DNA from 4 places in the Rheinheimera marina genome. Region 1 is predicted to be linked to each of the others. Evidence: predicted binding sites of a transcription regulator. Region 1 holds the regulator's gene; each other region holds the start of a gene.
What was found. The regulator sigma-54, encoded in region 1, starts transcription at its own class of promoters, with help from an activator protein. The targets are predictions, from matches to a motif close to TGGCANGNTNCNTGCTT.
Positions count from the first base shown of each region.

Region 1 (2,206 bases):
TTAATCACTTGGCGATCCAGTTTATCGATAAGCTGGTCAATCGCCGCGTACATATTTTCGTCTTCCGACACCGCAAACACTTCACCACCATTGAGGTGTAATTTAGCCTCTGCAATCTGCTTTAATTTTTCCACGTTCAGCACGACATGTACATTGTTAATATGATCAAAATGCCTTTCAAGCTTGGAAAATTTGCTGCCAACGTACTCTCTTAATGCTTCAGTGATTTCAACATGACGACCAGTTAAGTTGATTTGCATAGACTCTTCCTTCTTATGCGAGCTTTTAAATCAAGCTCTTGCGCTGATTAGACGGTGGAATAAACATGGCTTCACGGTACTTGGCGATAGTACGCCGCGCTACGTTGATGCCCTGTTCAGACAGGATTTCTGCCATCCGGCTGTCACTTAACGGCTTGGCCGGATTTTCCGCCGCCACCAATTTCTTAATAAAGGCGCGGATAGCGGTGGATGAACATTCACCGCCGCTCTCTGTACTTACATGACTGGAGAAAAAGAACTTAAGTTCAAATATTCCTCGAGGTGTGTGCATGTACTTTTGAGTCGTGACCCGTGAAATGGTGGATTCATGCATGCTCACCATTTCAGCAACGTCATTGAGTACCATGGGTTTCATCGCTTCTTCGCCATGCTCAAAAAAAGCCTGTTGCTGCTGAACAATGCAGTTGGCGACTTTGAGTAAGGTTTCGTTGCGACTCTCCAGGCTTTTTAAAAACCACTTTGCTTCCTGCAGGTGGGAACGGATGAACTGCCCATCCGATGCATTACGCGCCTGCCGTGACATGGCCGCATACTGCTCATTGATACGAATTTTCGGCATTGCATCCGGATTTAGTTCAACCACCCAGCGTCCTTTGATTTTTGCGACTGACACATCAGGAACTATGTAGCTTTGCTCTTGCCTGATCACATCTGCCCCAGGTCGTGGGTTCAGGCTGTGGATCAGCCGCATCACTTCTTTTAATTCCTCTTCTTTGAGTTTAGTCACGCGCATCAAAGAACGGAAATCACGGTTGGCTAAAAAGTCGGTGTAATCCCGAATAATTTGTTGGGTTTCTTTCAGATAAGGCGTATTCGGATCAAATTGGCGCAGTTGCACCAGCAAACACTCCTGAATACTGCGGGCTCCCACTCCGACCGGGTCAAACAGCTGGATACGCTTGATTACGGCTTCAACTTCGTCAGCTTCGACATCGGGTTGGCCCAATGCTTCGAGGATCTCGTCGACATCAATGGTTAGCAAGCCGTTGTCGTCGATGGCTTCGATAATGATTTCGGCGATGGTGCGATCAGTTTCTGAAAACGGCGTCAACTGCATTTGCCAACGCAGATAATCCTGCAGGGTCTCTGAGGTTTCGCCCTGATACACCGTGTCTTCGTCGCCATTGAAGTTGTTATTGGCGACAGGCGCTGCACTGACTAAATCATCCCAGTGGCTGTCCAGCGGTAGGTCTTCAGCGATGTTCTGTTCGGTCATGGCCTCACTGCTGTCTGGCACTTCAGGCTCAAAACTGTCATCAGTCTGAGATGATTCTGCGCCCTGATTAAATTCATCGCCGTTATTATCTTTGGCTGGGGGCTGGTACTGTTCAAATTCGTCATCGGACTCTAGCAGGGGGTTCGCATCCAGCGCTTCCTGAATTTCCTGCTGCAATTCGATACTGGACAGCTGCAGCAGTTTTATCGCCTGCTGCAGCTGTGGCGTCATCGTAAGTTGCTGGCCAATGCGAAGTTGCAAAGAAGGTTTCATGTACTTCCGATCTGCTCCGGGCAATCCATTAACGGATATCTGTTACTTACAGCCTGAATTGTTCACCTAAATACACATCCCGTACCTGCTGGTTTGCCAGCACTTCCTGCGGAGTTCCGGCGGCAATCAGTTCGCCGTGGCTGACGATATAGGCCAGCTCACACACATCCAGGGTTTCGCGTACGTTATGGTCGGTGATCAGGACTCCTATGCCACGTTGGCATAAATGTTGGATGATTTTTTTTATATCTAACACTGAAATGGGATCAACGCCAGCAAAAGGTTCATCCAACAGGATAAAAGCCGGGTCTGCCGCCAACGCCCGCGCAATTTCTACCCTCCGGCGTTCACCACCAGACAAGCTCATGCCGAGGCTATTCCGGATATGGCCGATATGGAACTCATCCAGCAAGGCGTCGGCTTTTTCTTCCCGTTG
Region 1 covers NZ_JBHSGB010000010.1:31,640-33,845, forward strand. The annotation lists gene hpf (ribosome hibernation promoting factor) at 1-260, opposite strand, end outside; gene ACFO3I_RS09795 (RNA polymerase factor sigma-54) at 286-1,770, opposite strand; gene lptB (LPS export ABC transporter ATP-binding protein) at 1,817-2,206, opposite strand, start outside.

Region 2 (2,206 bases), on a different contig from region 1:
GCGAAGGTTATGGTGATGTTCGCACTATCGAGCGTCGTATCCAGGGTATGGAAGCCTGGTTAGCCAATCCGAAACTGGAACGTGCTGACGCCGACGCAGAATACGCTGCCATTATCGAAATTGATCTGGCCGACGTGAAAGAACCAATTTTGTGTGCGCCGAACGATCCGGATGATGCCCGTCTGCTGTCTTCTGTGGCTGGTGACAAGATTGACGAAGTCTTTATCGGTTCGTGTATGACTAACATCGGTCACTTCCGCGCTGCCGGTAAACTGCTGGATAAATTCAAAGGTCAAATCCCAACCCGTCTGTGGATTGCTCCGCCAACCAAGATGGATAAAGACCAACTGACCGAAGAAGGTTACTACGGTATTTACGGCCGTGTCGGTGCCCGTATCGAGATCCCGGGTTGTTCGCTGTGTATGGGTAACCAGGCGCGAGTTGGCGACAACACCACTGTGGTTTCGACCTCAACTCGTAACTTCCCGAACCGTTTAGGTCAGGGGGCAAATGTGTACCTGGCATCGGCTGAACTGGCGGCAGTGGCTTCGGTTACGGGTCGTCTGCCTTCAGTGGAGGAGTACCTGGAATTCGCCAAGCAAATCGAAACGACGGCTGCGGATACCTACCGTTACCTGAACTTCCATCAGATGAGTCAGTACACCAGCAAAGCGAAAGATGTCATCATCCAGCAAGCTGTGTAACTAGCCTTTTGAGTAAACAAAGCCCGCTTCGGCGGGCTTTGCTATTTTTGATTGTAGAGAACCTGGGTAGAGCTCTGGATGGAATACGATTTTCTTGCCTTGGATGAGGTGGAAGTTGAGCAGCAGTTTGCTCAGTTTGACCGGCGTTACAACAGCCAGTCCCGGCGTTACGTGCTGCGGCTGGGCAATGAGCATTTAGCCTTGCAGCAGTTTCTGCTGGATGAGTTTGCTCAGCGAGCCGCAGCCTATCAGCCTCTTGTAGCCGCATTGGCGCAGCTAGGGCCTTATGATGACTACCACTGGCAGGGCAGGGAATACAGTCTGCTGGTCGAACGCAAAGAGGTGCAAGTTCGCCACCATAGCCTGGGATTGGACATAGGATTGGAAGAGCCCGAACTGGCGGAAGATCAGTCTCAGCTATTTTGCGAATGCGGCCTGGAAGATTTGTTGCATTTGCTGCAGGAATGGCAGCAATTTTTGCCCGCTTAACGCACCTTGCTTGTGAAGAAATGCACCGATTAGGTGCATTTTTTTTGTACAAAATTTTTATTCTTTCGTATGTGTATGTTTTTTAACACATTTAAATATTGGCACAGCACTTTCTTGTACTGGAAGCAATGCAACAAGACACTCTAAGGATAATAACCATGAAACTCGTAACTGCCATCATCAAGCCATTCAAGCTTGACGATGTCCGTGAAGCCATAGCGGATATCGGCATTGAAGGTTTGACTGTGACTGAAGTGAAAGGATTTGGCCGGCAAAAAGGCCATACCGAGCTGTATCGCGGTGCTGAATACCAGGTTGATTTTCTGCCAAAAGTAAAACTGGAAATTGCAACGCTGGACGAAAATGTAGAGCGACTGCTGGAAGTGATCCAGAAAGCAGCACATACGGGTCGGATCGGTGACGGTAAAATTTTCGTCTACGACCTGGAGCAGGTAGTGCGGATCCGCACTGGTGAAATGGACTCAGAAGCCATCTAAGGGGATTGTAATGCAAGAACAAATTTTTCACTTACAGTATGCAATGGACACCTTTTACTTTCTGGTATGTGGTGCTCTGGTGATGTGGATGGCGGCCGGCTTCTCTATGCTGGAAGCTGGTCTGGTACGCGCAAAAAATACAACAGAAATTCTGACGAAAAACATCGTGCTGTATTCTGTCGCTTGTACCATGTATCTGGTTTGTGGTTACCAGCTGATGTATGAAGGTGGTTTCTTTTTAAGTGGTGTAGGTTCAGTGGATGTTGCTGCGACACTGGCTGAGTTTGCTGCCCGTGAAGATGGTTTTGAAGGTGGTGCTATCTACTCTAAAGCGTCTGACTTCTTCTTCCAGGTGGTGTTTGTTGCAACTGCGATGTCTATCGTGTCAGGTGCAGTGGCTGAACGCATGAAGCTGTGGGCATTCCTGGCTTTTGCTGTTGTGATGACAGGTGTGATTTATCCAATGGAAGGTGCCTGGACTTGGGGCGGTCAGTCTGTATTCGGTCTGTACTCGCT
Region 2 covers NZ_JBHSGB010000012.1:95,586-97,791, reverse strand. The annotation lists gene acnB (bifunctional aconitate hydratase 2/2-methylisocitrate dehydratase) at 1-704, shown strand, start outside; gene ACFO3I_RS13745 (YacL family protein) at 783-1,193, shown strand; gene glnK (P-II family nitrogen regulator) at 1,352-1,690, shown strand; gene ACFO3I_RS13735 (ammonium transporter) at 1,701-2,206, shown strand, end outside.
Region 2: a site for sigma-54 is predicted at 1,293-1,309, ahead of glnK (P-II family nitrogen regulator). Genes of this name have one in related genera too.

Region 3 (2,206 bases), on a different contig from region 1:
ATCCAGTTACATAACATGCCACGCAGAAAAATGGTCATCCAGCCAGCTACACCATGTTCGGCATAACCTAAAGTACGTGCTTCACCCACACCGGCCAGCTTCTCGCCAACGGGCCCGGCTTCGGTATGAAACCCCATCGTAAGCACAAAGGCCATCATGGATGCGACTGTCAGCGCTCCGGCAAAATTACCGCAGAACACCAGACCCCAGTTTCTGAGTACACCTTGCACTGTCACTCCAGGACGGCGGTCCAGTAAGGCGAGGGGAGTTAACACAAAAACCCCTGTCAGCAAATCAAAGCCCATCAGGTACAACATAATAAAACCAACAGGAAAGAGTACTGAACCCAATAAGAAGGAGCCGGTTTGCACGGCAACTGTCACAGCAAACACGGCTGCCAGGGCTAGAATAGCGCCGGCCATATAAGCACGGATCAAGGTATCCCGTGTCGACATATAGATTTTACTTTCTCCGGAGTCGACCATTTTGGTGACAAACTCGGTTGGTATTAAGTACGCCATGTTCTGTTCCTCTTTGTTGCATCTCGGGTTGTCTGGCAATCAGGCAAAAAAAAACGTCCGGACTTGCCGTTGCCAGCAAATCTCGGACGCCTTTGTCCTGTAGCCAATTCTGTAGTGACCTCTGAATAGTCAGAGAACGGGCAGCAAAAATAAGGCCACAATAAATAAGCCACTGTTTTATTTATGTATTAACCAATTGCACACCCAATAACTGGATCTGTATTCACTGGGTTTGAGCCAGTTCTGTGCAGAATTGCACCAGAATTGACCGCTGCAATGCATTCAACAAACGCTTATTCGACGTTTACTCAATAATAATGCGGCCTGCTTGCCAGCTGAAAAAACTGGAACGGCCATTGCTTCGCGTCCAATAAGGGCATTTAGGGCAGGGCCGCATGATTAATTCGGACACTTTTCAGTTTTTGCTGGCTGCAAAACAGGCGGAAATAAAGGTTTTGCAACAGCTCGGTGCCAATTGCGAGCTGGTGAGTCTGGTCAGTGAACTGGTGCATCAGCTACAACGCGAACGGGGGATGAGTAATCTGTATCTGGCTTCAGGTTCAGCATTGTTCGGCAAGGAGCGGCAAGCCCAGTTGGTCGCTGTCACGCTGCAGGAGCAGAGCCTCAGGCAAAGGCTACAGCAACATTACCTGCATAAATCCGATGCCCGCAATAGCAGCAGGTTGCTTAGTTCAGTTTCGATGGCACTACTGGCGATGGATGATTTGGCAGCGCTTCGCGAGCAAATCAGCCTGCAAAAAATAAGTACTTTGGCTTCCACCCAAGCGTTCAGCCGCTTAATCCACAGCTGGCAGACTGTGGTATCTGAAGCGGCAGATATTGCCAGCGATGCTGAGATTTGCCGATTATTGGTGGTTCTGCAGCATTTAATGCGGTTAAAAGAACTGGCCGGACAAGAACGAGCCTGGGGCAGCATTGGCTTTGCCAAAGGCGATTTCAGCGCAGATTTACGGGAACGGCTAAGTGAGCTGGACACAGCGCAGCGCCAGACCACCGAGCAACTGCTGCAGTCAGCCACCGCTGAATTAGCACAGCAGTGGCACGCTCAGGAAGGCAGCCAAGGCAGTAAAGACCTGACGCAGCTGCGTTTAATGCTGCAACAATTTACCGACCAGAATTGCACTGTGCCGGCAATTGCAGATATTTGGTATCAACTGGCCACCGAACGTATGGACCAAATGCAGCTGTTGCAAAACGAAATTACCGGGCAATTACAGCGGCAGGCAGCAAGCAAACTTATCGAAGCAAAACAGCAGCTTGACCAGTATCAGCACAAATTAAACCTGCCAACACAGCATGACAAAACGCTGATCCACAGTGTGTTGTTTGACCCGGCAATGCCAGGCTTGTATGGCGATGCATCCATTGAACAGCACAGGCTAGAGCCAGCCGGCTTTTCATTCTTATATCAGCTACTCAACGAGCAAGCGTCCCATATCAACAGAATTCAGGCTGAGCTTGCCCAGGTGAAAACCAAAGCAGAAGAACACCGCGTCCAACAACGCGCAAAGATGTGGTTGATGCAGCACCAGAACATCACAGAACCCGCCGCACACAAATTACTGCAACAGCAAGCGATGAGCCAAAACTGCACAATGACAGATATCGCCAGGCAATTGCTGCAAACAAACTAATACGCAGTAGGGCTGGTATTTGGGTGTTGC
Region 3 covers NZ_JBHSGB010000005.1:148,486-150,691, forward strand. The annotation lists gene ACFO3I_RS04795 (formate/nitrite transporter family protein) at 1-521, opposite strand, end outside; gene ACFO3I_RS04800 (nitrate- and nitrite sensing domain-containing protein) at 917-2,176, shown strand.
Region 3: a site for sigma-54 is predicted at 867-883, ahead of ACFO3I_RS04800 (nitrate- and nitrite sensing domain-containing protein). Genes of this name have one in related genera too.

Region 4 (2,206 bases), 350 kb from region 1:
CTCATCGGCGCAGACCAGTTGAGAAAAATAAGGTGCGATGCCAAGGCTTTCTAATAAAGGCAAGCTGAACTGACGGGGTTTGTTGGTGGTAACCGCCAGCCGGTAGCTCTGACTCAGTTCCGACAGCACTTCTTTGACTCCCGGAAACAACACTGTGTGCTGACCATTGGTCTGATGGTAGTGCTCAATAAAGTAGCCCTTCGCCTGCTCCAGCAACTGAAGATCTACAGAGCACGGTTGCATCTCGCCAGTTAAAGCTCGTTTGAGCAGCATCAGCATGCCGTTCCCCAACCAATGCTGCACTTGCTCCAGCCCGACCGGCGCCAGACCGAGTTGGGCCAAGGTCTGGTTTAATGCAGGCAAAATATCCGGCGCACTGTCGACCAGGGTGCCATCCAAATCAAAAGCTATACAACGAAGCGCCGTCACGACAATGACACCTTAGCCAGCTCAGCCCGCATTTGTGCGATGACCGCCTGGTAGTCGGGCTGACCAAAAATGGCCGAGCCCGCCACAAAGGTATCAGCCCCAGCCGCGGCTATTTCAGCGATATTGTCAACTTTGACCCCGCCATCCACTTCCAGCCGGATAGCCAGGCCGGACTGATCAATCAGGGCTCTGACTTGTTCCAGCTTCTTTAAAGTCGACGGAATAAATGACTGGCCACCAAAGCCCGGATTCACCGACATCAACAACACCATGTCTACTTTGTCCAACACATAATCCAGATAACTTAAAGGCGTGGCTGGGTTAAATACCAGCCCCGCCTGACAGCCGTGCTGGCGGATCAACTGCAAGGTCCGATCTATATGCTGAGAAGCCTCAGGATGGAAGCTAATCATCGATGCTCCGGCTTCGGCAAAAGCAGGCACCAGACTGTCAACATTCTCCACCATCAGATGCACATCCACTGGTGCCTGAATGCCGTACTGACGCAACGCCTGGCATACCATCGGGCCAAAAGTCAGGTTCGGCACATAGTGATTGTCCATTACATCAAAATGCACTACATCAGCGCCAGCGGCCAACACCGCGGATACATCCTGACCCAGGCGCGCAAAATCGGCAGATAAAATAGAGGGTGCTATCCAGAAAGGCTGACGCATCTGATTTCCATACTAAAAGAATGAACTGGCCGAGACTTTACTGAATTTGCAGAAAAAAATCACCTGATTGCCCTGCCCCATTTCTGCACAAAAAAAAGCGACAACGCACCAAAATTGGACATTATTTCATCGCACAATTAATACATTCATGTCATCTAAATGATTTATAAAGGTTTTTAGCTATGGCACAAAAATGGAATAGCTTGATCGGGAACTATCAGATAAGGGCATATAAAATGACAAAAACATCCAGTATGGGAAAACACGCAACAAGTCGTTGGTTGAAACTGAGTTTACTAGCCACTGCATTAACCGCCAGCCTGACTGCACATGCAGCCACCATTAGCGGTAACGTGGCTTTTACAAACGATTATTTATTCCGCGGTATCTCGCAAACCAACGAAGGCCCGGCTATTCAGGGCGGTTTTACTCTGGCTGGCGAGTCAGGTTTCTACCTGTCGACCTGGGGTTCCAATATCAAGTTTGGCGAAGGCAGTATGGAGCTCGATGTACTGGTTGGCTGGACTGGCGCATTAAACGACGAATGGAATATTGACGTCGGGGTCATGGAATACATGTACCCGGAAGGTGACAACGGCGAAACTGAGTTTAACTTCTACGAAGGTTATGCCAAGTTCTTCTATGACAAATGGACTTTAGGTCTGGCTTACTCACCGGATTATTTTGGTGCTGGTGTTGAAGACTATTACTACCTGTCTGCGGACTACAAATATCCATTAGTGGAAAGCATGGCGCTGGATCTACATTTCGGTTACAACTCTTTTGAAGATGCTGGCGAGTTTGAAACTTTCCTGGCCGCAGGCCCCACCACAGATGACTCCTATATTGACTGGAGTGTTGGCGTCAGCGGTGAAATTTTGGGTACAGGTGTTGCGCTGAAATATGCGGACACCAGTGTAGATGATTCAGCCGAATGCTACCTGTGTGACAGCCGTATTGTGCTGACCATCAGTAAAAGCTTTTAATCGTCCTCCGAAGCTGGCCTGCCTACAGGTCAGCTTCGCTGTGTTGCCTTTTCTTTCTGCACTGCGCATAAGTTAACCAGTTGTATACTTCGCGAAAGTTGAGTATGATTCGGC
Region 4 covers NZ_JBHSGB010000010.1:386,178-388,383, reverse strand. The annotation lists gene ACFO3I_RS11430 (phosphoglycolate phosphatase) at 1-429, opposite strand, end outside; gene rpe (ribulose-phosphate 3-epimerase) at 426-1,106, opposite strand; gene ACFO3I_RS11420 (TorF family putative porin) at 1,343-2,092, shown strand.
Region 4: a site for sigma-54 is predicted at 1,236-1,252, ahead of ACFO3I_RS11420 (TorF family putative porin). Genes of this name have one in related genera too.